2 regions of the Pseudomonas sp. E141 genome follow, and region 2 is predicted to be linked to the other one. Evidence: predicted binding sites of a transcription regulator. Region 2 holds the regulator's gene; the other holds the start of a gene.
The links. Region 2 encodes sigma-54, which starts transcription at its own class of promoters, with help from an activator protein. Its sites were predicted from a motif close to ANTGGCATNNANNTTGCTNT; they were not measured.
Positions count from the first base shown of each region.

Region 1: the regulator sigma-54 is predicted to act here: its motif matches at 13,357-13,376, upstream of glnK (P-II family nitrogen regulator).

Region 1 covers NZ_CP084024.1:5,529,983-5,544,920, reverse strand. Annotated here, with positions in the region: gene rep (DNA helicase Rep) at 1-1,139, opposite strand, end outside; gene GKKCFE_RS24900 (putative bifunctional diguanylate cyclase/phosphodiesterase) at 1,416-3,086, shown strand; gene GKKCFE_RS24895 (NorM family multidrug efflux MATE transporter) at 3,128-4,525, opposite strand; gene GKKCFE_RS24890 (LysR substrate-binding domain-containing protein) at 4,685-5,605, shown strand; gene GKKCFE_RS24885 (methyl-accepting chemotaxis protein) at 5,794-7,770, shown strand; gene GKKCFE_RS24880 (aldose 1-epimerase family protein) at 8,549-9,763, shown strand; gene GKKCFE_RS24875 (YifB family Mg chelatase-like AAA ATPase) at 9,770-11,263, opposite strand; gene GKKCFE_RS24870 (sensor histidine kinase) at 11,540-12,817, shown strand; gene GKKCFE_RS24865 (accessory factor UbiK family protein) at 12,904-13,164, opposite strand; gene glnK (P-II family nitrogen regulator) at 13,577-13,915, shown strand; gene GKKCFE_RS24855 (ammonium transporter) at 13,949-14,938, shown strand, end outside.
Region 2 covers NZ_CP084024.1:4,799,940-4,814,877, forward strand. Annotated here, with positions in the region: gene murA (UDP-N-acetylglucosamine 1-carboxyvinyltransferase) at 1-1,026, opposite strand, end outside; gene GKKCFE_RS21465 (BolA family protein) at 1,049-1,288, opposite strand; gene GKKCFE_RS21470 (STAS domain-containing protein) at 1,403-1,720, opposite strand; gene GKKCFE_RS21475 (MlaC/ttg2D family ABC transporter substrate-binding protein) at 1,717-2,370, opposite strand; gene mlaD (outer membrane lipid asymmetry maintenance protein MlaD) at 2,382-2,849, opposite strand; gene mlaE (lipid asymmetry maintenance ABC transporter permease subunit MlaE) at 2,849-3,646, opposite strand; gene GKKCFE_RS21490 (ATP-binding cassette domain-containing protein) at 3,646-4,455, opposite strand; gene GKKCFE_RS21495 (KpsF/GutQ family sugar-phosphate isomerase) at 4,731-5,705, shown strand; gene GKKCFE_RS21500 (KdsC family phosphatase) at 5,706-6,230, shown strand; gene lptC (LPS export ABC transporter periplasmic protein LptC) at 6,238-6,810, shown strand; gene lptA (lipopolysaccharide transport periplasmic protein LptA) at 6,797-7,345, shown strand; gene lptB (LPS export ABC transporter ATP-binding protein) at 7,345-8,070, shown strand; gene GKKCFE_RS21520 (RNA polymerase factor sigma-54) at 8,234-9,727, shown strand; gene hpf (ribosome hibernation-promoting factor, HPF/YfiA family) at 9,804-10,112, shown strand; gene ptsN (PTS IIA-like nitrogen regulatory protein PtsN) at 10,125-10,589, shown strand; gene rapZ (RNase adapter RapZ) at 10,592-11,449, shown strand; gene GKKCFE_RS21540 (HPr family phosphocarrier protein) at 11,465-11,737, shown strand; gene pmbA (metalloprotease PmbA) at 11,831-13,177, opposite strand; gene yjgA (ribosome biogenesis factor YjgA) at 13,331-13,855, shown strand; gene tldD (metalloprotease TldD) at 13,901-14,938, opposite strand, start outside.

The sequences.
Region 1 (14,938 bases), 730 kb from region 2:
CGGCCGAAGAAGCTGTTGCCCCCCGACAGGCGATAGGGGATCTGGTGATGCTGCAATTTCAGCTCGATCAGCTTGGCCTGGTAGTTACCGCGATACAGGATGGCGAAGTCGCTGTACGGTCGGTCGGTGCGCAGGTGCAGGCTGAGGATTTCCATGGCCACGCGCTCGGCTTCGGCGTCTTCGTTGCGGCAGCGAATCACGCGGATCTCGTCGCCGTGGCCCATCTCGCTCCACAGTTGCTTTTCGAACTCGTGGGGGTTGTTGGAGATCAGCACGTTGGCGCAGCGCAGGATGCGGCTGGTGGAGCGGTAGTTCTGCTCCAGCATCACCACTTTGAGCGACGGGTAGTCTTCCTTGAGCAACATCAGGTTTTCCGGCCGCGCACCACGCCAGGCGTAGATCGACTGGTCGTCGTCGCCCACCACGGTGAACTGGTTGCGGATGCCGATCAGCAGCTTCACCAGCAGATACTGGCTGGCATTGGTGTCCTGGTATTCATCCACCAGCAGGTAGCGGACCTTGTTCTGCCATTTCTCGAGGATGTCGGCGTGGTCCTGGAACAGCTTGACCGGCAGCAGGATCAGGTCGTCGAAGTCCACCGCGTTGAACGCCTTGAGCGTGCGCTGGTAATGGGCGTACACGATGGCGGCGGTCTGCTCCTTGGGATTGCGGGCGTTTTCCAAGGCTTGGGGCGGCAGGATCAGGTCGTTTTTCCAGGCGCCGATCATGTTCTTGATCTCGTCCACGCCGTCGTCGCCCGAATATTCCTTTTGCATGATGTCGGTCATCAGCGCCTTGACATCGGTCTCGTCGAAAATCGAGAAACCCGGCTTGTAGCCCAGCCGTGCATGTTCCTTGCGGATGATGTTCAGGCCCAGGTTGTGGAAAGTGCAGACCGTCAGGCCACGGCCCTCACCGGCGCGCAGCAGGCCGCCGACCCGCTCTTTCATTTCCCGGGCGGCTTTGTTGGTGAAGGTCATGGCGACGATGTACTGGGCGCGGATACCGCAGTTCTGGATCAGGTGCGCGATCTTGCGGGTGATCACACTGGTCTTGCCGGAGCCTGCACCGGCGAGCACCAAAAGAGGGCCGCCGACATAGTTCACGGCTTCTTGCTGCCGGGGATTGAGTCGGGACATGACAGGGTCAGGGAGTCGTTTGCGAAATGGGCCGGCATTTTAACAGGCTCACAGAATTGTGCTGCTCTGTCCGACTTGTGACGCAACACTGCATTGTCATTTGCCGCTTTTGTTACTTTCACGCAGGATGTGGGGCGAATGGGCGTCCAGCGTTCGGCTTCGAGGGTAAGAAAAGCCGTCTGAAGCAAGTGTTTGAGAACCATTGGCATTGGTCATTAGCGGTCAGCAGGTCATAATGCCCTGCGCCTATTACCTTGCAGAGTCTAGGGAGTCAGCTTGTCAACGTCTGTCGAACCCTTGCGTTTGCTGCTATTGGCCGAAGAGCCGGTATGGTCAGCGATTTTGCGCGAGTGCCTGGCCCCCATGGGGCCGTCGGTCGTGTTGATCAGTGCCCCGAGCTGGGAGTCGGTCAGCAGCCTGTTCGAAGACAACCACAACGCGGTGCTGCTGACCGTCGCGGCGTTGCAGCCGGCACCCGGTCGTTGCCGTTTGCCGACGGTCCTGTTGCTCGAGCACGAGCCCACCACTGCACCTGATGGTGTCAGCGATTGGCTGGTACGTGATGTGCTCGATGGCGCCACTCTGCGCCGTTGCCTGCGCCATGTGCGCGAGCGCGGAGTGCTGGAAAACACGCTGCAGCGGCTTGCCGAACAGGATCCGCTGACCGGCATCGCCAATCGCCAGGGCTTCCAGACCCTGCTGGCGGCGCGCCTGGCTGAAAACGAAGGCCGTGGCCTGGCGCTCGGTCATCTGGATCTGGATAACTTCCGTCACGCCAACGATGCCCTCGGCCACCAGGCCGGTGACCGTTTGATCCTGCAAGTAGTGTCGAGGCTCAAAGGTTCGCTTGAAGCCGGCGATCAACTGGCGCGCTTGGGCAGCGACGAATTTGCGCTGCTGATCGACACCCGCCGGGCGCCTCAGCGGGCTGAGTGGATGGCCGAGCGCATCACCGAAGCCATGGCCGAACCCTACTGGGTCGATGGCGAAAGCCTGCTGATCGGTTGCAGCCTGGGGATCGCCCACGCTCGCGCCCAGGCCGGCGCGGACCCGCTGATGTGGCACGCCCATATCGCCATGCAGCAGGCCAAGAGCACCCAGGGCTGCACCTTTCATATCTTCAACGAACGCATCAATCGTAACGCCCGCAGCCTCGCCGACCTGGAGAGCGAGTTGCGTCGGGCGCTGCGGCGCGACGAGCTGGAGTTGCATTACCAACCCCGGCTGAGCCTCGATGGCGGCACTATCGTCGGCCTCGAAGCCCTGGTGCGCTGGCGTCATAACGAACGCGGGCTATTGCCTCCCAGTGAGTTCGTGCCACTGGCCGAACAGAGCGGGCTGATCGTACCGCTGGGCTACTGGGTGATTTCCCGGGCATTGCGGGACATGCAGGCGCTGCGTGAAAGGGGATTGGCGCCCCTGCACATGGCGGTCAACCTGTCGTTCCGGCAGTTCCAGGACAGCCAGTTGCTGCCGACCCTGAGCCGCCTGATCGCCGAACGCGGTGTCGAGGCGCAGTGGTTGGAATTCGAACTCACCGAAACCGCCGTCATGCGCCGCAGCGAACTGGTCAAGCAGACCATGGACGCCCTGGGTCGCCTGGGGGTGCGCTTTTCCCTGGACGATTTCGGCACCGGCTTCTCCTCGTTCGTGCACCTCAACAGCCTGCCCATCGCCTTGCTCAAGATCGACAAGAGCTTCGTGGGTGGCATGGAGCAGCGCGAGGAAAATCGCAAATTGGTCCATGCGATGATCAACCTGGCCCACAACCTCAACCTGGAAGTGGTGGCCGAGGGCGTGGAAACCCGGGAGCAACTGGATTTGCTGCGCGGTTACGGCTGCGACCAGGTGCAGGGCTTTTTGATCAGCAAGCCGTTGCCCCTGGCGGAGCTGGTGGAATACCTGACGTTTGACGGCAGCCAGCAGTCGGTGCTGGAAATCGGCTGACACCAAGCCTTGTGGGAGCGAGCCTGCTCCCGCATGGGATTTCAGTCGGCCTGGACAGTTTCAAAGCCCTGGTGCCGCAGAGGCTCACTGCGGATCATTCGCTTCATCTTCCACTCAAATGCCAAGGTCAGGCTCACCGCCGCGCAGGCCAGACCAAGGGCCAGGCCCCACCAGACGCCGGTCGGGCCCCAGTGCAGATGGAAGGCCATCCACCATGCCGCCGGTGCGCCAATCAGCCAATAACAGCCCAGGCCCACCAGGAAGGTGGTCTTGGCGTCCTTGAGCCCACGGATACAGCCCATGGCAATGGTTTGCGCACCGTCGAACAGCTCGAACCACGCCGCTACCGCCAACAGGCTCACCGCCAGCTCGATTACTCCGCGAAACGCCGGGTCTTCGTGGTCCAGGAACAAGCCGACCAATGGGTTTGGCAGCAACCAGAACACCATCGCGAACGCCAGCATGACCGCTGCGCCGAAGCCAATTCCGACCCGACCGGCCAGCCGTGCCATCAGCAGTTGCCCGGCGCCATAGTGCTGGCCGATGCGCATGGTGATCGCATATGACATTCCCGCCGGGACCATGAATGCCACCGAGACAATCTGCAGAGCGATCTGGTGCGCTGCCAATGGCGTGCTGCCCATGGTGCCGATGCACAGCGCGGCGAACGCGAACAGCCCGACTTCCACTGCGTAAGTGCCGCCAATGGGCAGACCCAGGCGCCACAGTTCCTTGAGGTACTGGCGATTGGGCCGCGACAGACCATTGAGCAACGGATAAGCGCGGTAGGCTTGATGCCGGTGAATATGCCAGGCCAGGGCCAGAGCCATGCAGTTGGCGACGATGGCCGTGACCAGGCCGATTCCCATCAGGCCCAGTTTTGGCAGGCCGAACATGCCGGTGATCAGTGCGTAATTGAGCAGGAAGTTGGCCACCGTGCCGCCGAGACTGATCACCATCACTGGGGTAGCCCGGCCAATGGCGCTGGTAAAGCCGCGCAGGGCCATGAAACTCAGATAGCCGGGCAGCGCGAATGGCAGCACCAGCAGGAACTGGCCGGCGGCCAGGACGTTGGTTTCGGTCTGGCCGAACAGCAACAGTACCGGCTTGAGGTTCCACAACAGGAGCCCGGCCACCAACCCCATCAACCAGGCCAGCCACAACCCGGCCTGAGTCAGTCGGGTGGCGCCTTCGACATCACCGGCACCCTGCCGAATCGCCACCAACGTGCCCACCGCGGCGATCACACCGATGCAGAAAATCGACACGAATGAATAGGTCGCCGCTCCGAGCCCGCCGCCTGCCAGGGCCTCGGGACTCAGGCGCGCCATCATCAGGGTGTCGGTCAGGACCATCAGCATGTGCGCCAACTGCGAGGCAATCAACGGCCCTGCCAGCCGCAGGATAGCCCACAGTTCGATTCGCACCGGATGCCGCATGATCATCACACTCCATGTTCAAACAAGGCTGTAAAACGGCGATTCTCGGCGCTCTCAGCGGTTTGCACAAAAGGATAAAAGCGATCACTGGCATGATTAAAACTCATGCTGATAACTTTCTGATAGGGTGCGTAAATATCGCCATAGGAGCTTTTCCCGATGTCTCGTCGTCTCCCTCCTCTTTATGCGTTACGGGCATTCGAAGCGGCGGCGCGATACAGCTCGTTCACCCGGGCGGCCGAGGAACTATCGATTACTCAAAGTGCCGTCAGCCGGCATATTCGTACACTCGAAGAGCACTTTGCCTGTCGGCTGTTCCAGCGCAGTGGTCGCAACCTGCAGTTGACCGAAGCGGCGCGGTTGCTGCTACCGGGCGTGCGTGAGGGTTTCATGGCGCTGGAACGGGCCTGTCATACCTTGCACGGCGAAGATGGCATCCTGCGCATGAAGGCGCCGTCCACGCTGACCATGCGTTGGCTGTTGGCGCGCCTGAGTCGCTTCCGGCATCTTCAGCCCGGCAATGAAGTGCAACTGACCAGCGCCTGGATGGACGTCGATTCAGTGGACTTCAACACCGAGCCTTTCGATTGCGCGGTATTACTGGGCAACGGGCATTTTCCTAGCGACTGGGAGGCAAGCTTGCTGTTTCCCGAGGAGCTGATTCCGGTAGGCGCACCGAACCTGTTGAACGACCAGCCCTGGGATGTGGCGCGGTTGGCCAGCGCAGAATTGCTGCATCCCACGCCGGACCGTCGTGATTGGCGCAACTGGCTTTCGCGCATGGGTCTGTCCGATCAGGTCTCGCTCAAGGGCGGGCAGGTGTTCGATACGCTGGAACTGGGCATGATCGCCGCGGCGCGCGGCTACGGCGTGTCCATGGGTGATCTGTTGATGGTGGCCGAGGACGTGGCCCAAGGGCGCTTGAGCCTGCCATGGCCTACCGCCGTCGCCAGCGGCGAGCACTATTACCTCGTCTGGCCGAAAACCCGTCCAGGAGGTGAACGTTTGCGCCGTCTGAGCGATTTTCTCCAGGGCGAAGTGAAGGCCATGCAATTACCCGACGTAAAGCGTCTGGGCTGAATCGTTGAAGCGCCCGTGCTAGCCACTTGGCATTATTCCTTCCAAAGCGCTCAAGTATTCGGTTTCGCCGCCGAATGTGTGGAAGTAGTACTTTCGTATTAGAAAGGGACTGCCTACATATCACCCGAATAAAATTGCCGAGTGTGCGACGTGATCAGGATGATCCGGTCACTTGGCTAGGAGCCGTCATGTCTCAACCTCGTGCCCGAATCGCCTCACAGCTGGGCCTAGCCCTTGCCGTGATACTGGCGATCGTGATCTCCGGCAGCACCGTCTTTGCCCTGCGCTCGCTGGACTCCGCCAACCTCGCGACCCGTGAAGAACACCTGGCCAGCGAAGCGCGTCTGATGGCCGACCAGCTCAATACGTTCCATGGCACCCTGCGTGAAAGCACGCAGCGATTGAGCGGACTGTTCGATAAACGCTTCAGCGCGGGGCTGAGCGTGCACCCGGATGAGCCGGTCGCGGTGGCAGGCGTGCAGGCTCCAACCCTGAGACTGGGCAGCGAAGTGCTGAACAACAACTTCAAGGAAGTTGATGACTTCAAGCAGACGACCGCCGGGGTGGCGACGGTGTTCGTGCGCAGCGGCGACGATTTCATCCGCGTGAGCACTTCCTTGACCAAGCAGGACGGTACGCGGGCCATCGGCACCTTGCTCGACCGTGCCGGCCCGGCTTATGCCCCGGTCATGAGTGGGCAGAGCTACATTGGGCGGGCCCTGCTTTTCGGGCGCTTCTACATGTCGCAGTACACCCCCGTACGCGATAGCAGCGGTAAGATCATTGCCGTGTTGTATGTGGGATTCGATTACACCGACGCACAGAACGCCCAGTTCGAGAACCTCAAGCGCTTCCGTATCGGTCAGACCGGTTCGCTGGCGGTACTGGATGAGCAAAACAAATGGTTGGTTCCGCCAGCGGGTGTGCAGGCGCTGGAGCAGGCGACCGGGACCATCAAGGAGTTGGTCAAGAAGCCAGGCAAAGGTGTGTTCTGGAGCGATACCGCTGAAGATTTCTACAGCGTTGCCGTGCCGTTCGAGGACGGTCCGTGGGCGGTGGTGGCGAGCATGCCGAAAGCCGAGATTCGCGCCGTGACCTGGAGTGTCGGTACGCAACTGGCTATCGGCAGCTTGCTGGCCATGTTGCTGGCCGTGGGCTCGGCGGTGTGGCTGCTGCGCAGCAAACTGGCCCCGCTGGGCGATCTGGTGCGCCAGGCCGAGGCGCTGGGCGCCGGCGACCTGAGCGTGCGTCTGAATGTGTCGAGCCACGACGAAATCGGTCAGTTGGCCCGTGCCTTCAACCAGATGAGCCAGGCCCTGTCGACCATGGTCGAACATATCCGCAAGGCCTCGCAAGAGGTCAACAGCCGCGCCCAGGCCCTGTCCGGGTTGTCCAGCGGGGCCTATGAGGGCATGGAGCAGCAGTCCGGCGAAATCACCAGCATGGCTGGCGCAGTGGAAGAGTTCAGCGCGACCTCGTTGAACATCGCCGATAACATGGGCAATACCGAACGCCTGGCCCAGGATAACGCCCAGCAAACCCGCATCGGTCGTACGTCGATGGATGAAGCATCCTCGTCGCTGGAGCAAATTGCTGGCGCACTGAACAGCACTGCCACGGTCATCAACACCTTGGGCCAGCGCTCCCAGGAAATCGGCGGCATCGTCGGGGTGATCACCTCGATCGCCGAGCAGACCAACCTGCTGGCGCTCAACGCGGCCATCGAAGCCGCCCGTGCGGGTGAGCAGGGCCGGGGCTTTGCCGTAGTGGCTGACGAAGTTCGTAGCCTGGCGTCCCGTACCCGTCAGGCCACTGACGAAATTTCCGGCATGATCAATAGCATCCAGCAGGAAACCGGTAACGCCATCAGTACGATGGAAAAAGGCAACTTGTTGATGCAAGAAGGCTTGTCGCGCAATGCCAATGTGGCCTCGGCCCTGGCGCGCATCGACGAGCAAAGCCGTTCGGCAGGCCAGCAATTCGCGGCGATCACCACCGCCACTCAGGAGCAAAGCAGCACCGCGACCCTGCTCAGCAGCAACCTGCAAAGCATCGCCATGGCCAACAGCGAACAGCGCGAAGTGGTCTCGAACCTGGCGATCACCGCCAAGGAACTGGAAAAACTGGCGCAGGACCTGCGCAAAGAGGTTGACCGCTTCCGCTGAGCCGTCGCAGACCCATCGCGAGCAAGTTCACCCCAGATCCCTCTGGGAGCGGGCTTGCTCGCGACAACAGTGGCATAGCCAACATCCCCGCCACTGACCCACCGCTATCGCGAGCAGGCTCGCTCCCACAGGGACTTGGCGGCGAACGAAGATTTTGCGGCCATCCCCGACCAGTGTGGGAGCGAGCCTGCTCGCGAAGGCGTCGGCATAGCCGACATCCCGCCACTGACCCACCGCTATCGCGAGCAGGCTCGCTCCCACAGGGGCTTGGCGGCGAACGAAGATTTTGCGGCCATCCCCGACCAGTGTGGGAGCGGGCTTGCTCGCGAAGGCGTCGGCATAGCCAACATCCCCGCCACTGACCCACCGCTATCGCGAGCAGGCTCGCTCCCACAGGGGCTTGGCGGCGAACGCACATTTTGCGGCCATCCCCCCGATCAGTGTGGGAGCGAGCTTGCTCGCGAAGGCGTCGGCATAGCCGACATCCCGCCACTGACCCACCGCTATCGCGAGCAGGCTCGCTCCCACAGAGGCTTGGCGACGAACGAAGATTTTGCGGCCATCCCCGACCAGTGTGGGAGCGAGCCTGCTCGCGAAGGCGTCGGCATAGCCGACATCCCCGCCACTGACCCACCGCTATCGCGAGCAGGCTCGCTCCTACAGGGGCTTGGCGGCGAGCGGGCGTTTGCGGTTTTCAAGGTTATCGCTGTTTTTAAGCTTGCTGAAACGTTTCTTCAAGTCTATAAAAACCGCACAACTCCAAGAAAAGGCTGCCCTTATGACTCCGCTCAAACTTGTCATTGCCCTCAGCGCCCTGGGCGCTACGTCCCACGCCATGGCCTGGGATTACGTCCTGCTCGACACCGATAAAGCCGCTCAGCCCTGGAAAATCACCAGCCAGCAGCTAGGCGTGAAAACCGACAAGCCCTTTTCCGTGACAATGCGCACCCTGCATGGCGGTCGGCAGGAAGGCGTCAGCATCGTCGATATCGACAACGGCACGATGAAGCTCTCGGTCGTCCCAACACGGGGCATGAACGTGCTGCAGGCCTCGGTCGGTGAAGTGCGTATGGGCTGGGATTCGCCGGTCAAGGAAGTGGTCAATCCATCGTTTATTGAGCTCAACGGCCGCGGTGGACTGGGCTGGCTCGAAGGCTTCAACGAGCTGGTGACCCGCTGTGGCTACGAATGGGTCGGCCATCCCGGCATGGACAACGGCGAGCTGCTGACGCTGCATGGCCGCGCCGCCAACATCCCGGCCAACAAAGTGACGCTGCACATCGATGAAAAACCGCCTTATGCGATTACTCTGCGGGGCGAGCTGAAGGAGCAAGCCTTCAAGAAAGTCGATTTCTCGGTACAAACCGAACTGCTGACCGAGCCCGGCAGCGTGAGCTTCGCACTCAAGGACACGCTGACCAACAACGGCGACTATCCGAAGGAATACCAAGCGCTTTACCACAGCAATTTCAGTACACCGTTCCTGGAGCAGGGGGCTCGCTTCGCGGCGCCGGTCAAGCAGGTCTCGCCGTTCAACGACAAGGCCAAGGGCGATCTGGCGGATTGGCAAACCTACCGAGGGCCAACCAAGGACTACGACGAAACCGTCTACAACGTCGTGCCTTATGCCGATGCCAAGGGCGACACCCTCACCGTGCTGCACAACAAGGCCGGTAGCCTCGGTGTATCGGTGGGCTTCAACACCGGCACGCTCCCCGTGTTCTCCCTGTGGAAAAACACCGATACCCAAGGTCAGGGTTACGTGACCGGGCTGGAGCCGGGCACCAGTTTTTCCTATAACCGCCGGTATCAACGGCCACTGGGCCTGGTGCCCACCATCGCGCCAAAAGAGCACAAGCAGTTCCAGATCCACTACAGCCTGTTGGCGGATAAAGGTGCCGTGGATAAAGCCCTCAAACGTATCGATGAAATCCAGGGCGCCCAGCAAACCGAAGTACGAAATACGCCGCTGGTGGACCTGAGCAAGCCATGATGCCCATCAGGGCGTGGCGGGCCGGTATTGCAATGCTTCGGCCAAGTGCTCCCGGCTGATTCGATCCGCTTGCTCAAGGTCCGCCAGCGTACGGGCGACCTTGAGCAGGCGGTGGGCGGCTCGCAGCGACAGGGTCAGTCGTTCGCAGGCGGTTTCCAGCCAGGTTTCATCGGTTGTGGATAACTTGCAATGTCGACGCAAACCCGGCAGATCCAGGAACGCGTTGGCGCATCCTTGGCGCTTTTGCTGGCGTTCGCGGGCCTCCGCCACTTGCTCGGCTACGGTAGCCGTATCGTCACCGGATTCGCTTTTGGGGCTCAACGCCGTGGCTTCCCGGGCGACGGTCAGGTGCAGGTCGATGCGGTCCAGTAAGGGGCCGGAGAGTTTATTGCGGTAGCGCTGCACCATGTCCGGCGTACACGAGCATCGGCCACTGGTCTCGCCAAGGTATCCACAGGGGCAGGGATTCATCGCCGCCACCAACTGGAAACGCGCCGGAAAGCGCACCCGGTCACGAGCGCGCGAAACCACGATGTGGCCCGATTCCAGCGGCTCCCTCAAGACCTCAAGAACCTTGCGGTCGAACTCCGGCAGTTCATCGAGAAACAGCACGCCATGGTGGGCGAGGGTGATCTCTCCCGGTTGCGGCTTTGAGCCGCCACCCACCAGCGCCGGGCCGGACGCCGAGTGATGCGGTTGACGAAACGGGCGCTGCGGCCAATGGCTCAACGGTACGCAACTGGCGACCGACTGAATCGCGGCGACCTCCAGGGCTTCACTTTCAGCCAGTGGCGGCAACAACCCCGGTAAACGACTCGCCAGCAATGTCTTGCCGGTGCCTGGTGGTCCGCTGAACAACAGGTTATGGGCTCCCGCAGCGGCGATCAGCAATGCGCGCTTGGCCCCGACCTGGCCTTGTACTTCATTCAGGTCAGGATAGGGCTTGCTCGCCGAGAGCAGCCCGTTGGAAACATAAGGCACCACCGGGGTATGGCCATTGAAGTGGGCTACCGCTTCAAGCAGATGATCCACCGCGATCACCTTCAGCCCCGATGCCAGACAGGCTTCCTCGGCATTCGCGCGCGGCACCAGCAGCGTACGCCCGGCCTTGCGCGCCGCCAGCGCCGCGGGCAACACGCCGCGCACCGGGCGCACCGCGCCGGACAACGCCAACTCCCCGAGACATTCCACATCGTCCAGCATCAGGGTCGGCACCTGTACGCTGGCCGCCAGGATCCCCAAGGCAATCGCCAGGTCGAACCGCCCGCCGTCCTTGGGCAGATCCGCCGGCGCCAAGTTCAGCGTGATGCGCCGCGCCGGGAAATTCAGGCCCGAATTGATGATCGCACTGCGTACCCTGTCCTTGCTTTCCTTCACCGCCGCCTCAGGCAAACCGACCATCGTCAGCGATGGCAAACCATTGGCCAGATGGACTTCAACGGTAACGGCAGGAGCCTCCACCCCCACCTGGGCGCGGCTATGGACAATGGCGAGCGACATGCAATCGTTCCTTGAGTGAATAAGGGGCCGCGTCCTGCGGCTCTTGAAGGTTAGTCGTGGGATAGGCTTTCGGTGGGGCAATCGAAGGCGAAAATTTTGCCAGGATGTTGCGGTTACTAATGGCCGATCACCCCCGCGAACACGATGGCGATAGGGCGCGCGTTCGTTCAGCAGGGCTCTGCGGTCGTTTCACGGAGCCTTCGAAATGACCGCCCCAGCCCCTGCTAGACTCCGATTTGTCCAATCGGCATCTACGGCACAGGGAGTGAGTGGCCCATGAACGATCTGCTGGCTCTGTTAACCGACAAGCGCTTCATGCCCCACGGGCATTGCTATATGTGGCGGCCGGATTTGCTGTGGACCAATGTCATTGCCGATGGCTTGATCACCCTGTCCTACATCTCCATCCCCTTCACCCTTCTGTATTTTATCCACAAGCGCAAAGACGTGCCTTTTGACTGGATGCTGACGGCTTTTGGTGTGTTCATCCTGGCCTGCGGGACCAGCCATGTGATGGAAATCCTGACTATCTGGCAGCCCTACTATTGGCTGTCGGCGCTGGTTAAGGTAATCACTGCTATCGCCTCGGTGATTACTGCCATCCTGCTGGTTCGGCTAGTGCCTGCGGCCCTTAAGATCCCCAGCCCGCAGCAACTGGCCAGGGTCAATGACGAGTTGCGTGAGGCGCAGGCCGAACTGGTCACTACCGCGCGCCGGGCCGGTATGGCGGAAATCGCCACCAATGTGCTGCACAACGTGGGCAATGTACTCAATAGCGTCAATGTGTCAGCCCGACTCTTGTACGAGAAAGTGCACGCATCCAAGGGGCAGGGGGTGATCAGGGTTGCTGAATTGATGAAGGAGCATTCCGATGATCTCGGCGCCTTTATCAGCAGCGATCCGAAAGGTCGCGCGCTACCCGGCTATCTTGGCAAGTTGGCCGAAGCCCTGGCAGCCGAGCAGCGGAGCATGATCGATGAGTTGGTGCAGCTGACCAAGAGCATCGACCATATCAAGGAAATCGTCGCCACCCAGCAGTCCTATGCCGGTAACTCCAGCGTGCTGGAGCCGGGTTCGCTGCGAGAGCTGATCGAGGATGTGGTGCGCATCTGCGATGTGTCCCTGGCGCGTCATCATGTGACGCTGATCAAGGAGCTCGCCGATATTCCGATGATGTCGCTGGACAAGCACAAGGTGCTGCAAATACTGATCAATCTAATCAACAACGCCAAGCAGGCGCTTGATTCGGTGGCGGATCGACCGTCGCGCATTACCCTGCGTCTGAAGGCCACTGACGACAAGCATGTGCGGATCGAGGTCGAGGACAACGGCGAGGGTATCTCCAGGGACAATCTCACCCGGGTGTTCGAGCATGGTTTTACGACGCGTGCCGACGGTCACGGCTTTGGACTGCACAGTTGCATTCTGGCTGCGCACGAGATGGGCGGCGAGCTGACAGTGCAGAGCGCGGGGCCGGGCAAGGGCGCGCTCTTTACCCTGGAGTTGCCGCTTGCGCTGGCCCAAGGTCAATCTCAGCGAGCCGCGAGTGGCTGACCTAGTCGGCTTGAGGTCTCGGCAAAAAAGCGTTGCAGGGGAGCGAGACAAAAAATCGCAGCTTTCAGCAGCTCCTGCTGGGGATTTTATTCGGTAGGAGGATTTATCTTCGCCTCCAACTCCGCCACCTTCGCCTCCAGGCTCTCCAACCGCGCCCGGGTCCGGGCCAGTACGACCATCTGACTGTCGAATTCTTCCCGGCTGACCAGATCCAGCTTGCTGAACCCGCTTTGTAGCAGGGCCTTGAACTGGCTTTCGATTTCGCTTTTGGGCAGGGGTGTGTCGCCGCTCAATAGGCGGGAGGCGTGGCCGCTGAGGGCGTCGAGGAGGTCTTTGGGCGCAAGCATGGCAGGTGTCCTGAAAACGATGAGGGCAGTGTATCACGCAGCGTCTATATTCAATTGGCGAGCAAGGAGTGCACGCTTTTCGCGCACTGGACCGGGCATCGCCGCACTGTTGTTGTGCGTATTGTTCCTGTTCGGGGTGCGGCGCGAGCCGGCACAGTGGGTAAGAGACTGAAATCAGAAGGTTTGGGCACAGATGGCAAGGTTTCTGCTTAGTGGCTGATGACCCATGCACTGATGCAGTCGCTGTGACGAATGCAGTGCAGCCGGCGAGGCGGGGAGCTTCGTCAGAGTGGTTAGCTGGCACCGGTCGGGCAACTTGGGCCGACGATGCGTTACAAAGCCAGGCACTGCGCTTAGACTTGAGTCGGGTTTGTTTTCCTGGGGCAAGTCCACCAATTCGGGAGAAAGTTTCATGAAGCTAGTCACTGCCATCATCAAGCCGTTCAAGTTGGACGACGTGCGCGAGTCGCTGTCCGAAATCGGCGTGCAGGGCATTACCGTTACTGAGGTCAAAGGCTTCGGTCGGCAGAAAGGTCACACCGAGCTGTATCGCGGCGCGGAATACGTGGTTGATTTCCTGCCCAAGGTGAAGATCGATGTCGCCATTGACGACAAGGATCTGGACCGGGTTATCGAGGCGATCACCAAGGCCGCCAATACCGGCAAGATTGGTGACGGCAAGATATTTGTGGTCAATCTGGAACAGGCTATTCGCATCCGTACCGGCGAAACCGATACCGACGCTATCTAAGCCGCCAAACCCAACGCCCCAGGAGAAAACAATATGACTCTGCGTAAATTCGCAGGGCTAGGAGCCCTGTTGTCCTTCGTAACGCCTGGCCTGGCCATGGCAGAAGAAGCGGCAGCCCCAGTCCTGAACTCCGGCGACACTGCCTGGATGCTCACTGCCACAATTCTTGTACTGTTCATGACTATTCCCGGCCTGGCGCTGTTCTACGGCGGCATGGTTCGGTCGAAAAACATTCTTTCCGTGATGATGCAATGCTTTGCCATTACCGGTCTGATCAGCATCCTGTGGGTCATTTATGGCTACAGCATTGCGTTCGACACCACGGGGATGGAGCAGGGCGTCGTCAACTTCAATTCGTTCGTCGGCGGTCTGAACAAGGCATTCCTGGCGGGCCTCACGCCTAGTAGCCTGACTGGCCTGTTCCCTGAAGCGGTGTTCATCACCTTCCAGATGACGTTCGCCATCATCACCCCGGCCCTGATCGTCGGCGCGTTCGCCGAGCGGATGAAGTTCTCCGCCATGCTGATCTTCATGGCCGTGTGGTTCACCCTGGTGTATGCACCGATTGCGCACATGGTCTGGTCCGGCAACGGCGGCCTGATGTGGGACTGGGGTGTGCTGGACTTCGCTGGCGGCACCGTGGTGCACATCAACGCCGGTATTGCTGGCCTGGTGGCATGCCTGGTACTGGGTAAGCGCAAGGGCTTCCCGACTACCCCGATGGCACCGCATAACCTGGGTTACACCTTGATGGGTGCGGCCATGCTGTGGGTAGGCTGGTTCGGCTTCAACGCCGGTTCCGCCATCGCGGCCAACGGCACCGCCGGTATGGCAATGCTGGTGACCCAGATTGCAACCGCTGCTGCGGCGTTGGGCTGGATGTTCGCCGAGTGGATCACCCACGGTAAGCCAAGCGCACTGGGCATTGCCTCGGGTGTGGTGGCGGGTCTGGTGGCGATTACTCCGGCTGCCGGTACCGTGGGCCCGATGGGCGCCCTGGTCATCGGCTTGGCGGCGGGTGTG
Region 2 (14,938 bases):
GTGCAGTTCGTAGACGTGCATGAAACGGTTTTCGAAGATCGTCTCGATCACCGCACCGGTGCCTTCGGCAATGGCGTTGAGGGAGATGAACTGCGCCTGCATGTCGGTCGGGAACGCCGGGTACGGGGCGGTCCGCACGTTGACGGCTTTAGGCCGCTTGCCGTGCATGTTCACTTCGATCCAGTCTTCGCCGCAGGTGACTTCGGCACCGGCTTCCTTGAGTTTCTCCAGGACGGCTTCAAGAATGGTCGGATCGGTGTCCTTGACCTTGACGCGGCCACCGGTGACAGCAGCAGCCACCAGGTAGGTGCCGGTTTCGATCCGGTCCGGCATCACTTTGTAAGTGGCCGAATGCAGGCGCTCAACACCATCGATGGTGATGGTATCGGTGCCGGCGCCGCTGATCTTGGCGCCCATGGCGATCAGGAAGTTGGCGAGGTCCACCACTTCAGGCTCACGGGCGGCGTTTTGCAAAACGCTGCGGCCGCGGGCCAGTGCGGCCGCCATCATGATGTTCTCGGTACCGGTCACACTGACGGTATCGAAGAAGAAGTGAGCGCCACGCAGGCCGCCTTCAGGCGCCTTGGCCTTGATGTAGCCACCCTCGACGTCGATCACCGCACCCATGGCTTCCAGGCCGCGGATATGCAGGTCCACCGGACGCGAGCCGATGGCGCAACCACCCGGCAAGGCAACTTCGGCTTCACCGAAACGGGCGACCATCGGTCCCAGTACCAGGATCGACGCACGCATGGTCTTCACCAGTTCGTACGGGGCGATCAGGGTCTTGATGGTGCGCGGGTCGATCTCGACGCTGAGCTTTTCGTCGATCACCGGTTCAATGCCCATGCGACCGAACAGCTCGATCATGGTGGTGATGTCGTGCAGGTGCGGCAGGTTCGCCACGGTCACCGGGCCATCGCACAGCAACGTCGCGGCCAGGATCGGCAGGGCGGAGTTCTTTGCCCCGGAAATGCGGATTTCGCCATCAAGACGAACGCCGCCGGTAATAATCAGTTTATCCATAAGAATCTCGACGCCCTTGGGCTCAGGTGCGCTCGGCCCAGGCCGCGCGGCTGAAAAATTTCATAGTGACCGCATGGATGCTGCCATCGGCGATCCACGGGTTCAAATGGGCATAGATCTGCTGCTGACGCTTCACCGGGCTCAACGCCGCCAGTTCATCGCTGATCACGTTCAGCTGAAAGTTGCAGCCTTCGCCCTCAACTTCAATGACAGTTTCGGGCAGCTTTCCTTCAAGGAAGCTCTTCACTTCTACGGCCTGCATGCTCAACCTCTATCGGCGCCCTGTGCGCACGGGTCGCACATCATACAAAAAAGCCCCGCGCCTGCGAACCCCGCGAAGCAGGACTCTGACGGGGGGCTTTTTCAGGGATGTGGGTCAGGAGTGCACCAACAGCTCGGTCAGTTCGCTGACCTGGGCTATTTCGCGCATGTCTTCGGGCATCCCACGGATGCTCCAGGTTTTTCCGGCAGCTTTGGCGTCACGCATGAAGCACAGCAGCAGGGACAGGCCGACACTGCTGGACTTCTGCACCGCCGAGCAGTCAATGACCAGCTCTGCGGCGCCGGCAGAGCCGATCAGCGCCTGGCCCTGCTTGCGCAAGACCGGGCCAGTGCGATAGTCCAGCACGCCACTGAGCAACAGCTCGCCAGATTCGCCCAAACGAACGGCCGACTCACTCGCCAACTCACTCATTGCGCCTGCTTCTCTTGAGCATCCTGGGCAACTTCCTTGGCCTTGGCCACTTCACCGGCCCAACCGTCGATGGTTTTGTCCAGATCATTGCCGTTTTGCTGCATCGCATCAGCGAACTGATCGCGGAACAGCTTGCCGATGTTGATGCCATTGATGATCACGTTACGCACCTTCCACTCGCCGTTGATTTTCTCGAGCGTGTAGGACACAGGGTAGATCGCGCCGTTATTGCCCTTGACCTGCATATCGACGCTGGTGCGGTTGCCGCTTTCGTCCTTGGCCGGCGAAACGGTGATGCCCTGGTTGTTGTATTCGAGCAAGGCGTTGCCGTAGAACTGCATCAGGCTGCGCTTGAAGTTTTCCTGGAAGCGCGTCATCTGCGCCGGGGTCGCCTTGCGCGAGTACTTGACGGTCATGATGCTTCGGGAAATACCGTCGGCATCCACCACGGGGCCGACGATGCCGTTCAGCGCGTCGTAGAACGCCCCCGGATCCTGCTTGTATTTCTCTTTGTTGGCGGCCAGGTCTGCCAGCAACCGGGTGGTAGTGTCCTGGATGATTTCATGGGCCGAAGGCGCGGCCACGGCGTTGGCCATCAGCGGCAGCGCCGCGAGCAGCACCAACAGGCTACGTCGCAAGATAGAGATCATTCAAAAGCTCCTCATTTGGCGTCTTTGCTAACGGTATTGAGCAGGAATTTACCGATCAGGTCCTCAAGCACCAGTGACGACTGCGTATCGTGGATGGTCCCGCCATCCTTGAGCAAAGCTTCTTCACCGCCAACGCTGATGCCGATGTATTTCTCGCCCAGCAGCCCAGCAGTGAGGATCGATGCAGTGGAGTCAGTCGGCAGGTTATCCACGCGCTTTTCCAGCTGCAGCGTCACCCGGCCAGTGAAACTGTCGCGGTCCAGATCGATTGCCGTGACCTTGCCGATGGTTACACCAGCCATGGTCACTTTGGCTCTGACCGTCAAACCGGCGATATTGTCAAAATAAGCATAAAGTTTATAAGTGTCGGTGCTTGCGGTCGGCGCCAGGCCACTGACCCGCAGGGCCAACAACAGCAAAGCCAGGATGCCAGCCAGCAAGAAAAGGCCGACACCGATTTCCAGGGTGCGGTTTTGCATCAGAAATCTCCAAACATCAAGGCGGTCAGAATAAAGTCAAGGCCCAGGACCGCCAGCGAGGCGTACACCACGGTCTTGGTTGTGGCACGGCTGATCCCCTCTGACGTGGGCTCACAGTCATAGCCTTGAAACACGGCGATCCAGGTCACCACGAAAGCGAATACGGCACTTTTGATAACGCCGTTGAGCACGTCGTCGAGAAAATCGACACTGTTCTGCATGTTGGACCAGTAGGAACCTTCATAGACCCCCAGCCAGTCTACAGCCACCCACGAGCCGCCCCAGATCCCCACGACGCTGAAAATGATCGCCAGCACCGGCAGGGAAATGAAACCGGCCCACAGGCGCGGGGCAATGATGTACTTGAGCGGGTCGACACCGATCATTTCCAGACTGGACAATTGTTCGGTGGACTTCATGTTACCGATTTCGGCCGTCAGCGCCGAACCGGCACGCCCGGCAAACAGCAGCGCGGTCACCACAGGTCCCAGCTCACGCAACAATGTCAGCGCGACCATCTGTCCAACCGCCTGCTCCGAACCGTAGCTGGACAAGATGTTGAACCCCTGCAGCGCCAGGACCATACCGATGAAGATCCCGGAGACCACGATGATCACCAGGGACATCACGCCCACCGAGTGCAGTTGCTTCACCAGCAGCCCAAACCCGCCACCCGTCGTGTTGCGCCCCAGCAGGGCATGCATCAGAAACAGCGAGGAACGGCCCAGCACTGCCACCACATCGATGCCGGAACGACCAAACAGGCGAACTCTTTCTATCAGTGATTTCTTGCGCATCAGCGCTTCCCCAGCAGATCGGTGCGGTAATCCGTGGCCGGAAAATGGAACGCCACAGGCCCGTCCGGATCACCCTTCATGAATTGACGAATGCGCGGGCTGTCCGAGGCCTTCAATTCCTGGGGCGTACCCTGCCCCAGCACCTGGCCATCGCCGATCACGTAGATGTAGTCCGCAATGCTCGCGGTTTCGGCCAGGTCGTGGGACACCACAATACTGGTAATACCCAGCGCATCGTTGAGCAGACGGATCAGGCGCACCAGCACGCCCATGGCGATCGGGTCCTGGCCGACGAAGGGTTCGTCATACATGAGGATCTTCGGATCAAGGGCAATCGCCCGGGCCAGGGCGACGCGGCGCTTCATGCCACCGGACAGTTCGTCCGGCATCAAGTCCAGGGCACCCCGCAGCCCGACCGCCTGCAATTTGAGCAGGACGATGTCGCGAATCATCTCTTCAGGCAGGTCGGTATGGACCCGCAAGGGGAACGCCACATTCTCGAACACGTCGAGATCGGTGAACAGGGCGCCGCTCTGGAACAGCACGCCCATGTGCTTGCGCGCATCGAACAGATCGCTGCGCGACAGCTTTGGAAGATTCTGCCCATTGACCCAGACTTCGCCGGCACTGGGGCGCAACTGTGCACCCATCAGCCGCAACAGCGTGGTCTTGCCGCACCCGGAAGGCCCCATGATGCCGGTGACCTTGCCACGGGGAATGCGGATATCGATGTCATTGAAAATGCTGCGCGCCCCTCGCTTGAAGGACAATCCCTTCAGCTCGACCGCGTAGGCGTTGTCGGCACTCATCTAAACTCCTTGCGATGCAGCCTCACATCCGAATGCCCTGGGCAACCGACAAACGCCGGACTGCCGGGCACCCGAACCGGCGGCGAACTATATCACTGCAACACCCAAGCGCCCAAGGCCCAAGCCCGCGCCCGTTCAGTCCGGATACCGCTAAAAGAAGAGACTTTGTATCAAGCCATGTGAATCGCTCGAACAAAGCATGACGAACTAACGTGAGGGAATTGTTCATTGCCGCTATAATCGCCGCCTTTTCATCGAGCCATGCGATCTCTGACATGAACCAAACCAGCGACCTGATTCAATCGGCACAACGTACCATCCGCCTCGAGCTCGAAGCCGTACAAGGCTTGCTGCCCCATATCGACGCTGATTTCGTACGTGCCTGCGAGATGATTCTGGCCAGCAAGGGTCGGGTGGTCGTGGTCGGCATGGGAAAATCCGGACACATCGGCAACAAGATCGCCGCCACCCTGGCCAGCACCGGCACTCCGGCATTTTTTGTCCATCCGGCCGAAGCCAGCCACGGTGACATGGGCATGATCACCCGGGAAGACATCATCCTGGCCCTGTCCAACTCTGGTTCGACCAATGAGATCATCACCCTGCTGCCGCTGATCAAGCGCCTGGGGATCCAACTGATCAGTGTCACTGGCAATCCGGATTCGCCCCTGGCCAAAGCCGCCGAGGTCAATCTCAATGTTCATGTCGAGCACGAAGCCTGCCCGTTGAACCTGGCGCCGACCTCTTCTACCACCGCCACCCTGGTCATGGGTGATGCCCTGGCCGTGGCGTTGCTGGAAGCCAGGGGGTTTACCGCTGAAGACTTCGCGTTCTCCCACCCCGGCGGCGCCCTGGGCCGTCGCCTGCTGTTGAAAGTGGAAAACGTGATGCACGCAGGTCAGGAGCTGCCACAGGTGCCACGCGGCACGCTGCTCAAGGATGCACTCATGGAAATGACCCGCAAGGGTCTGGGCATGACGGTCATTCTCGAAACTGACGGCAAACTCGCCGGGATCTTCACCGACGGCGACCTGCGTCGCACCCTGGACCACTCGATCGACATTCACAGTGCGACCATCGAGCAGGTCATGACCCCCCACGGCAAAACGGCCCGCGCCGAGATGCTCGCCGCCGAGGCCTTGAAAATCATGGAAGACCATAAGATCAGCGCCCTGGTGGTGGTCGACGACGAAGACCGCCCGGTGGGCGCCCTGAACATGCACGACTTGCTGCGTGCGGGAGTCATGTAAATGAACACAGACCTGCTGCAACGTGGCAAAGCGATCAAACTGGCCGTGTTCGACGTGGACGGCGTCCTGACCGACGGCCGCCTTTATTTCCTCGAAGACGGCAGCGAATTCAAGACCTTCAACACCCTCGACGGCCAAGGCATCAAGATGCTGATGGCCGCTGGCGTGCAGACCGCCATCATCAGTGGCCGCAAGACCCCGGTGGTCGAGCGGCGCGCGAAGAACCTCGGCATCCCCCACCTTTATCAGGGACGTGAAGATAAACTGGTGGTGCTGGACGAGCTTCTGGGGCAACTCAACCTAAGCTATGAACAGGTCGCCTACCTCGGTGACGACCTGCCGGACCTGCCGGTGATTCGTCGGGTCGGCCTGGGCATGGCGGTGGCAAACGCGGCCGGCTTCGTGCGCGAGCACGCCCACGGCATCACCACGGCGCGAGGCGGCGAAGGGGCCGCCCGTGAATTCTGTGAACTGATCCTTCGCGCCCAAGGCCGCCTCGAGGCGGCCAACGCCGCGTATCTGTGAGTCATTTATGCTAAGCAAGAAAATTCGCACCATCGTGGTGTTCGGCTGCATCGCAGCGATTTTCGCGGCGGTCGGGTATTGGAACATCAGCCCGGAACGCTTCCTCGACCGCCCTGCGGTCAAGGTCCAGGAAAATGATATCGACTGGTATGCGACCAACACGCATACCCTGCAATACCTGCCCGATGGCAAAGTGCAGTATGAAATGACGTCCGACAAAGTCGACCACGTCAAGGCCAGCGAAATCACACTGGTCACCAAGCCAGACCTGAACATGTTCAGGGGCACCGAGTTTCCGTGGCACGTGCAGAGCGAACGCGCCGAGGTCAATCCCGACGGCACCGAAGTGGAACTGATTGATTCGGTACGCATCGCCCGGACCGATGAGAAGAACCGTACGACCATCATTACCAGCAGTCGTATGACAGTCTTCCCGCAGCGAGAATATGCGCAGACCGAGCAACCCGTTAGAATCGACGGCGCCGGTGGTGTGTCGACCGGCACGGGAATGAAAGCGTATTTGAAGGAAAGCAGGATACACCTGCTATCGAACGTAAGAGGACAGTATGAAGCTCGCTAAAACCCTCCCTATTTTGCTCAGTCTGGGCGCAGCACTGGGAAGCGCGAGCGCCTGGGCCCTCCCCACCGACCGCGACCAGCCTATCCGCATCCAGGCCGACGACGCCCAACTGGACGACAAGAACGGTGTAGCCACCTATAAAGGTGACGTGATCATCACCCAGGGTTCGATGAAGGTCACCGGCAACACCGTGACCATCACCCGCACCCAGTCCGGCGACATCGACGTCGTCACCTCGGTGGGCAACCTGGCCTACTTCGAGCAGATGCAAACCGCGGGCGACACCAAGCCGGTTCAAGGCTACGGGGTAACCATTCAGTACCACGCCGCCAAAGACCGCGTGGTGCTGATCGATCGCGCCAAGGTCATCGACAAGGACGGCAACACCACCCAGGGCGAGAAAATCGTCTACGACACGAACAAAAAGCTGGCCAGCGCCGGTCGCGCCACTGGCAGCAAGGTCACCGAGCAGCGTCCACGGATCGACATGGTCATCCAGCCGAAAAAGAAAACCGACGAGCAGAAGGCCCAGTAATGGCAACTCTGAAAGCTCAGCACCTGGCCAAGAGCTACAAGAGCCGCCAAGTCGTGCGTGATGTCAGCCTGTCCATCGACAGCGGCCAGATCGTCGGCCTGCTCGGCCCCAACGGCGCGGGCAAGACCACCTGCTTCTACATGATCGTCGGCCTGGTTCAGGCCGATCAAGGCCGCGTCCTGATCGACGACCTGGACGTCAGCCACCAGCCGATGCATGGCCGGGCGAAGGCCGGTATCGGCTATCTGCCGCAAGAAGCGTCGATCTTCCGCAAACTGTCGGTTGCCGACAACATCATGGCGATCCTCGAGACCCGCAAGGAACTCGACAAAGCCGGTCGCCGCCAGGAACTGGAAAGCCTGCTGCAGGAATTCCACATCAGCCACATCCGCGACAACCTGGGCATGAGCCTGTCCGGTGGCGAACGGCGCCGCGTGGAAATCGCTCGCGCCCTGGCCACCGCACCGAAATTCATCCTGCTGGACGAACCATTCGCTGGCGTGGATCCGATTTCGGTCGGCGACATCAAGCAGATCATCCACCATCTCAAGGCCAAGGGCATCGGCGTATTGATCACCGACCACAACGTTCGCGAGACGCTGGATATCTGTGAAACCGCCTATATCGTCAATGATGGCCAGTTGATTGCCGAAGGCGACTCCGCGACCATCCTGGCCAATGAACTGGTCAAGGAAGTGTATTTGGGCCATGAGTTCCGCCTGTAAGCGAAAAGTGTCTGGTCAATCACCTCGGCGTCGCTAATTTTATTACGTGACGCCCTAGGCAAACACTTCAGTTTCAGGCATATAATTTGCTTAAGTTTGGCGCTTCGGCGCCCTGTAGTGGATGGCGCATGTGCGCCGGCGAATAAGGTGTTAAGCCCCAGCCATGAAACCATCGCTAGTCTTGAGAATGGGCCAGCAGCTGACGATGACACCGCAGCTGCAACAGGCCATCCGCCTGCTCCAATTGTCGACCCTGGACCTGCAACAGGAAATCCAGGAGGCCCTGGAGTCCAATCCGATGCTCGAACGCCAGGAAGAAGGCGACGACTTCGACAACACCGATCCGCTGGCCGATAACGTCGAGCAAAAGACCAACACCGAAATCCCGGAACCGTCCTATCAGGAAACCGCCCCGACGGTGGATAACCTTGAGGATGGCGAATGGAATGAACGCATCCCCAACGATCTGCCCGTGGATACTGCCTGGGAAGACGTCTACCAGACCAGCGCCAGCAGCCTGCCCAGCAGCGATGACGACGAGTGGGACTTCACTACCCGCACCTCCACCGGCGAAAGCCTGCAGAGCCACTTGCTGTGGCAACTGAACCTGGCGCCGATGTCCGATACCGATCGTCTGATTGCCGTGACGCTGATCGACTGCATCAACAATCAGGGCTACCTGGACGAGACGCTTGAAGAAATCCTCGAGGCCTTTGACCCCGAGCTGGACATTGAGCTGGACGAAATCGAAGCCGTCCTGCACCGCATCCAGCAGTTCGAACCCGCCGGCATCGGTGCTCGCAACCTGGGCGAGTGTCTGCTGTTGCAACTGCGTCAGTTACCCGCCAAGACGCCTTGGCTGGCCGAAGCCAAGCGACTGGTCACCGATTACATCGACTTGCTGGGCGGTCGCGACTACAGCCAGTTGATGCGTCGCATGAAGCTCAAGGAAGATGAACTGCGCCAGGTGATCGAGCTGGTCCAGAGCCTCAACCCGCGCCCAGGTTCACAGATCGAGTCCACCGAACCCGAATACGTGGTTCCCGACGTGATCGTGCGCAAGCACAACGACCGCTGGCTGGTGGAACTGAACCAGGAATCGGTGCCCAAGCTGCGGGTGAACGCCCAGTACGCCGGTTTCGTAAAGCGCGCGGACACCAGCGCCGACAACACCTTCATGCGCAACCAGTTGCAGGAAGCGCGCTGGTTCATCAAGAGCCTGCAAAGCCGCAACGAAACCCTGATGAAAGTAGCCACCCAGATCGTCGAGCATCAGCGCGGCTTCCTGGAGTACGGCGACGAAGCCATGAAGCCGTTGGTCCTGCACGACATTGCCGAGGCAGTGGGCATGCACGAGTCGACGATTTCGCGGGTGACCACCCAGAAATTCATGCATACCCCCCGGGGCATATATGAACTGAAATACTTTTTCTCCAGCCACGTCAGCACCTCCGAAGGCGGTGAATGCTCGTCCACAGCCATCCGCGCGATCATCAAAAAACTGGTGGCCGCGGAAAATCAGAAAAAGCCGTTGAGTGACAGCAAGATCGCTGGTTTACTGGAGGCACAAGGCATTCAGGTGGCCCGCCGTACCGTCGCCAAATACCGTGAATCCCTCGGGATCGCACCTTCGAGCGAACGCAAGCGGTTGATGTAACAGGCCACGCCACAGCGTTCCAGTGGCAGGCATTTCTGCCTGCCGCTTTATGCACTGGCAACGAAGGAGAAGCTGTATGCAAGTCAACATCAGTGGACACCAACTGGAAGTGACCGAACCTCTTCGCGAATACATCGGCGAAAAACTCGAACGATTGGAGAGGCATTTCGACAAGATCACCAACGTGCAAGTCACGATGAACGTCGAGAAGCTGCTGCAGAAAATCGAAGCCACGTTGCATATCCCCGGCGGAGAAGTGGTTGCCAATGCTGCGCATGAAGACATGTATGCCGCGATTGACCTGCTGACCGACAAGCTGGATCGCCAACTCAAAAAGCATAAGGAAAAGACCCAGAGCCTCCTCCAGGGCGCGACCGGTCGTTAACCCCCCTAATCCATGATCCGACTAGAATCCATCCTGACCCCCGGCCGTTCCCAGGTGAACGTGCCGGGTGGCAGTAAAAAGAAAGCCCTCGAACAAATTGCCAACCTGATCCACCGAGAGGTACCGGATCTGGAAATGCAGGATGTCTTCGAGGCCCTGTTTGCCCGTGAAAAACTGGGCTCCACCGGCTTTGGCAACGGTATCGCCATTCCCCATTGCCGCCTCAAGGCCTGTACAGCGCCGATCAGTGCGCTGCTGCACCTTGAAGCACCCATAGATTTCGACGCCATCGACGGCGCACCGGTCGACCTGCTGTTTGTACTGCTGGTACCGGAAGCGGCGACCGATGCGCACCTTGAGCTGCTGCGCCAGATCGCCAGCATGCTGGACCGCAAGGAAGTGCGCGAGAAATTGCGCAGCGCGCCGAGCAACGAAGCCTTGTATCAGGTTGTCCTGGACGAGCAGAACGGTCATTAAACATGCGCATGATCATTGTCAGCGGACGCTCCGGCTCCGGTAAAAGCACGGCGCTTAACGTGCTTGAGGACAGCGGCTACTACTGCATCGACAACCTGCCGGCCGGCCTGCTGCCGGAACTGGCCGAGCGCGCCCTGATCCATACCGAACTGGCGCAACCGCTGGTGGCGGTCTCCATCGATGCACGTAATCTGCCGAGCCACCTGTCGCGGTTCCCGGAGCTGCTCGCGGAAGTGCGCAATCGGCACATCCAGTGCGATGTGCTGTATCTGGATGCCGATGAGGAGACGCTGCTCAAGCGTTTCTCCGAAACCCGTCGGCGTCATCCCCTGAGCAACGCAAGCCGCTCCCTGGCCGAAGCCATTCATGACGAGAGCCAGTTGCTGGGGCCGATCGCCGACCTGGCGGACCTGAAGGTCAATACCACCCACCTGAACCTGTATCAACTGCGCGACACCATCAAGTTGCGTCTGCTGAACCAGCCGGAGCCAGGCACGGCATTTCTGGTGGAGTCGTTCGGTTTCAAGCGCGGAATGCCGGTAGACGCCGACCTGGTGTTCGATGTGCGCTGCCTGCCCAATCCTTATTGGAAACCGGAGCTGCGCGAACAATCGGGGCTCGACCAGCCGGTGATCGACTACCTGGCCGCCCAGCCGGATGTCGAGGAAATGTACCAGGACATCTCCAGCTACCTGCTCAAATGGCTGCCGCGCTTTGCCGCAAGCAACCGCGCCTACGTCACGATTGCCATTGGCTGTACCGGTGGCCATCACCGCTCCGTCTACCTGACCGAACGATTGGGTCAGCTCCTGCAACAGTCCCTGAAGAACGTCCAGGTTCGCCACCGCGACCTCAGCTAAAGGATTCACATCGCGATGCCCGCTCTGGAAATTGAAATCATCAACAAGCTGGGCTTGCATGCCCGCGCGTCAGCCAAGTTCGTCGGTGTGGCAGGTCAGTTTCCTTGCGAGATACTCGTGGGCCGTGACCCCGAGAAAATGATCAATGGCAAAAGCATCATGGCCATGATGATGCTGGCAGCCGGCCAAGGCACCAAAATCCATCTGCGAACCGAAGGTGAACAGGAGCAGGAGGCGCTGGATGCGTTGGTGGGGCTGATCAACAACTACTTCGATGAAGGCGAATAGCCTTAAGCTCTGAAGCAGCCACAGGGGTTTGCGAACACACAAAAAAGGCGCGTCATCCACTTGGATGACGCGCCTTTTTTACTGCGCTGAAGGTCAGCTACCCGCCACCGTCATTCGCTCGATCAACACCGAGCCGGTGCGGATGTTGCTGCGCAGTTCCAGGTCGTTACCCACCGCCAGGATCTGCTTGAACATATCGCGCATGTTACCGGCGATGGTGACTTCCTGGACGGCAAACTGAATCTCGCCGTTCTCGACCCAGAACCCCGCCGCGCCGCGAGAATAGTCCCCGGTGACCATGTTCAGGCCATGCCCCATCAGTTCCGTCACCAGCAGGCCACGGCCCATGCGACGCAGCAAGGCTGCCTGGTCCTCTTCGCCATGGGTCACGAACAGGTTATGTACGCCACCGGCATTGGCGGTGCTGGGCATGCCAAGCTTGCGACCTGAATAGGTGCCGAGAATGTAGGAAACCAGTTCGCCATTCTCCACGAATGGCTTGGCGTAGGTGGCCAGGCCATCGCCGTCGAAGGCGGAGCTGCCCATGGCCTGCATCAGGTGCGGACGCTCATCGATGGTCATCCACTCCGGGAACAGTTTCTGGCCGAGTGCCCCTTCGAGAAACGATGATTTGCGATACAAATTGCCGCCGGAGACCGCCGACAAAAAGCTGCCAAACAACCCGCCGGCCAGTTCGGCGGCAAACAGCACCGGCACTTCACAGGTCGGCACCGGCCGCGCACCCAAGCGGCTGGCCGCCCGCTGCGCGGCTTTGCGGCCAATACTCACCGGGTCTGCCAGAAGATTGCCCTGACGGTTCACGTCATACCAGTAGTCGCGCTGCATCTGGCCGTTGGCTTCGGCGATCATGACGCAACTGAGGCTGTGCCGGGTCGACGCATAACCACCGATAAAACCGTGGCTGTTACCGTATACACGGCAGCCCTGATGGGTATTGAGGGTCGTGCCGTCGGCGTTTTTGATTCGCGGGTCGGCGTCGAAAGCCGCCGCTTCACAGCGCAACGCCTGCTCGATGGCTTGTTCCGGGGTGATGTCCCAGGCGTGGAACAGGTCGAAGTCTCGCAGTTCCTTGCACATCAGCGCAGCATCGGCCAGGCCCGAAGCTTCGTCCTCGGAGGTGTGCTGGGCGATCGCCAGCGCAGCGGCAACGGTTTCACGAATGGCGTCAGGACCACTGGCCGACGTGCTGGCCGAGCCCTTGCGCTGGCCGGCGTACAATGTGATGCCAAACCCCTGGTCGCGATTGAATTCGACGGTCTCCACCTCGCGCTGGCGTACCGATGTCGACAAACCTTGTTCCAGAGAGACCGCCACCTCACACGCACTGGCGCCCTGTCGCTTGGCTTCGGCAAGGATCTGCTCGACTTGTTCCTGCAGTGCCGGCAATGCTTGCGGGCCGACGCTCTGAACTGCACTCATGGTGTATCTCCACTCAAATTCTGCTTTCGGTCAGGGTTTGTACGAATAGTGCCTTCGCGACTTTGCGTACAAACCTGAGGCCTTCGAGCGACCGGGCCGGACAAGCGGCCCCCGACTGGTTATCATGGCGGCGTTTCTTTGCGGACTGCCACCATGGTTGATTCTTACGACGACTCCCTCTACGAGGGTGAAAAAAGCAAATCCCAGGTCAAACGCGAGCTGCATGCTCTGGTTGACCTCGGCGAGCGCCTGACAACACTCAAGCCTGACTTGCTGGCCAAACTGCCTCTGACCGACGCCTTGCGCCGAGCCCTGGCCGATGCGCCCAAGCACACCGCGAATATCGCGCGTAAACGGCACCTGCAATTCATCGGCAAACTGATGCGCGACCAGGACACTGACGCCATCCTGGTTCTGCTCGATCAACTCGATGCCTCTACCCGGCAGTACAACGAACGCTTCCATAACCTGGAGCGCTGGCGCGATCGCCTGATCGCAGGCGATGACGGCGTACTGGAAAAATTCGTCATCGACTACCCGGAGGCTGACCGTCAGCAACTGCGCTCCCTGATCCGTCAGGCCCAGCACGAGTTGGCGCAAAACAAGCCACCGGCCTCGAGCCGTAAAATCTTCAAATACATTCGTGAGCTGGACGAAACTCAACGCGGCCTGCGCTGAGTAACGACCGTGGGTGGAGGCCTCGCACTCCACCCAGCGCTCCCGTCATGCGCCCGTGCCACCCACGGTAATCGCATCAATCTTCAGGGTCGGCTGACCGACACCCACCGGTACTGACTGCCCATCCTTGCCGCACGTCCCCACGCCGCTGTCCAGCGCCAGATCGTTACCGACCATCGACACCTTGCTCATCGCCTCCGGCCCGTTGCCGATCAGGGTCGCGCCCTTGACCGGCGCAGTGATCTTGCCGTCTTCGATCAGGTAAGCCTCACTGGTGGAAAACACGAATTTGCCGCTGGTGATATCCACCTGGCCGCCGCCGAGGTTGGCGCAGTAAATACCCTTTTTCACCGAAGCGATGATTTCCGCCGGATCGCTCTGACCGCCCAGCATGTAGGTGTTGGTCATGCGCGGCATCGGCAGATGCGCGTAAGACTCGCGGCGACCATTGCCGGTACGGGCCACGCCCATCAGGCGGGCGTTGAGCTTGTCTTGCATATAGCCCTTGAGCACGCCGTTCTCGATCAGGGTGGTGCATTCGGTCGGGGTGCCTTCATCGTCGACACTCAGGGAGCCGCGACGTCCGGCCAGGGTGCCATCATCGACGATGGTGCAGAGTTTCGAAGCGACCATTTCGCCCATGCGGCCGCTGTAGGCCGAACTGCCTTTACGGTTGAAGTCGCCTTCCAGACCGTGCCCCACCGCTTCGTGCAGCAGCACACCGGACCAGCCAGAACCCAGCACCACCGGCAATGTGCCGGCCGGCGCCGGGATCGCTTCAAGGTTGACCAGGGCCTGGCGCAGCGCTTCGCGGGCGTAACCCATGGCGCGATCTTCGCTGAGGAAATAACGGTAATCGGTGCGTCCGCCGCCACCATGGCCGCCGCGCTCGCGACGACCGTTCTGCTCGACGATCACACTGACATTGAAACGCACCAGCGGCCGGACGTCCGCCGCCAGACCGCCGTCGGTGGACGCCACCAGGATTCGCTCCCAGACCCCGGCCATGCTCACCGATACTTGCTGGATGCGTGGATCAAGGGCGCGAGTGGCGACGTCGATGCGCTTGAGCAGCTCGACCTT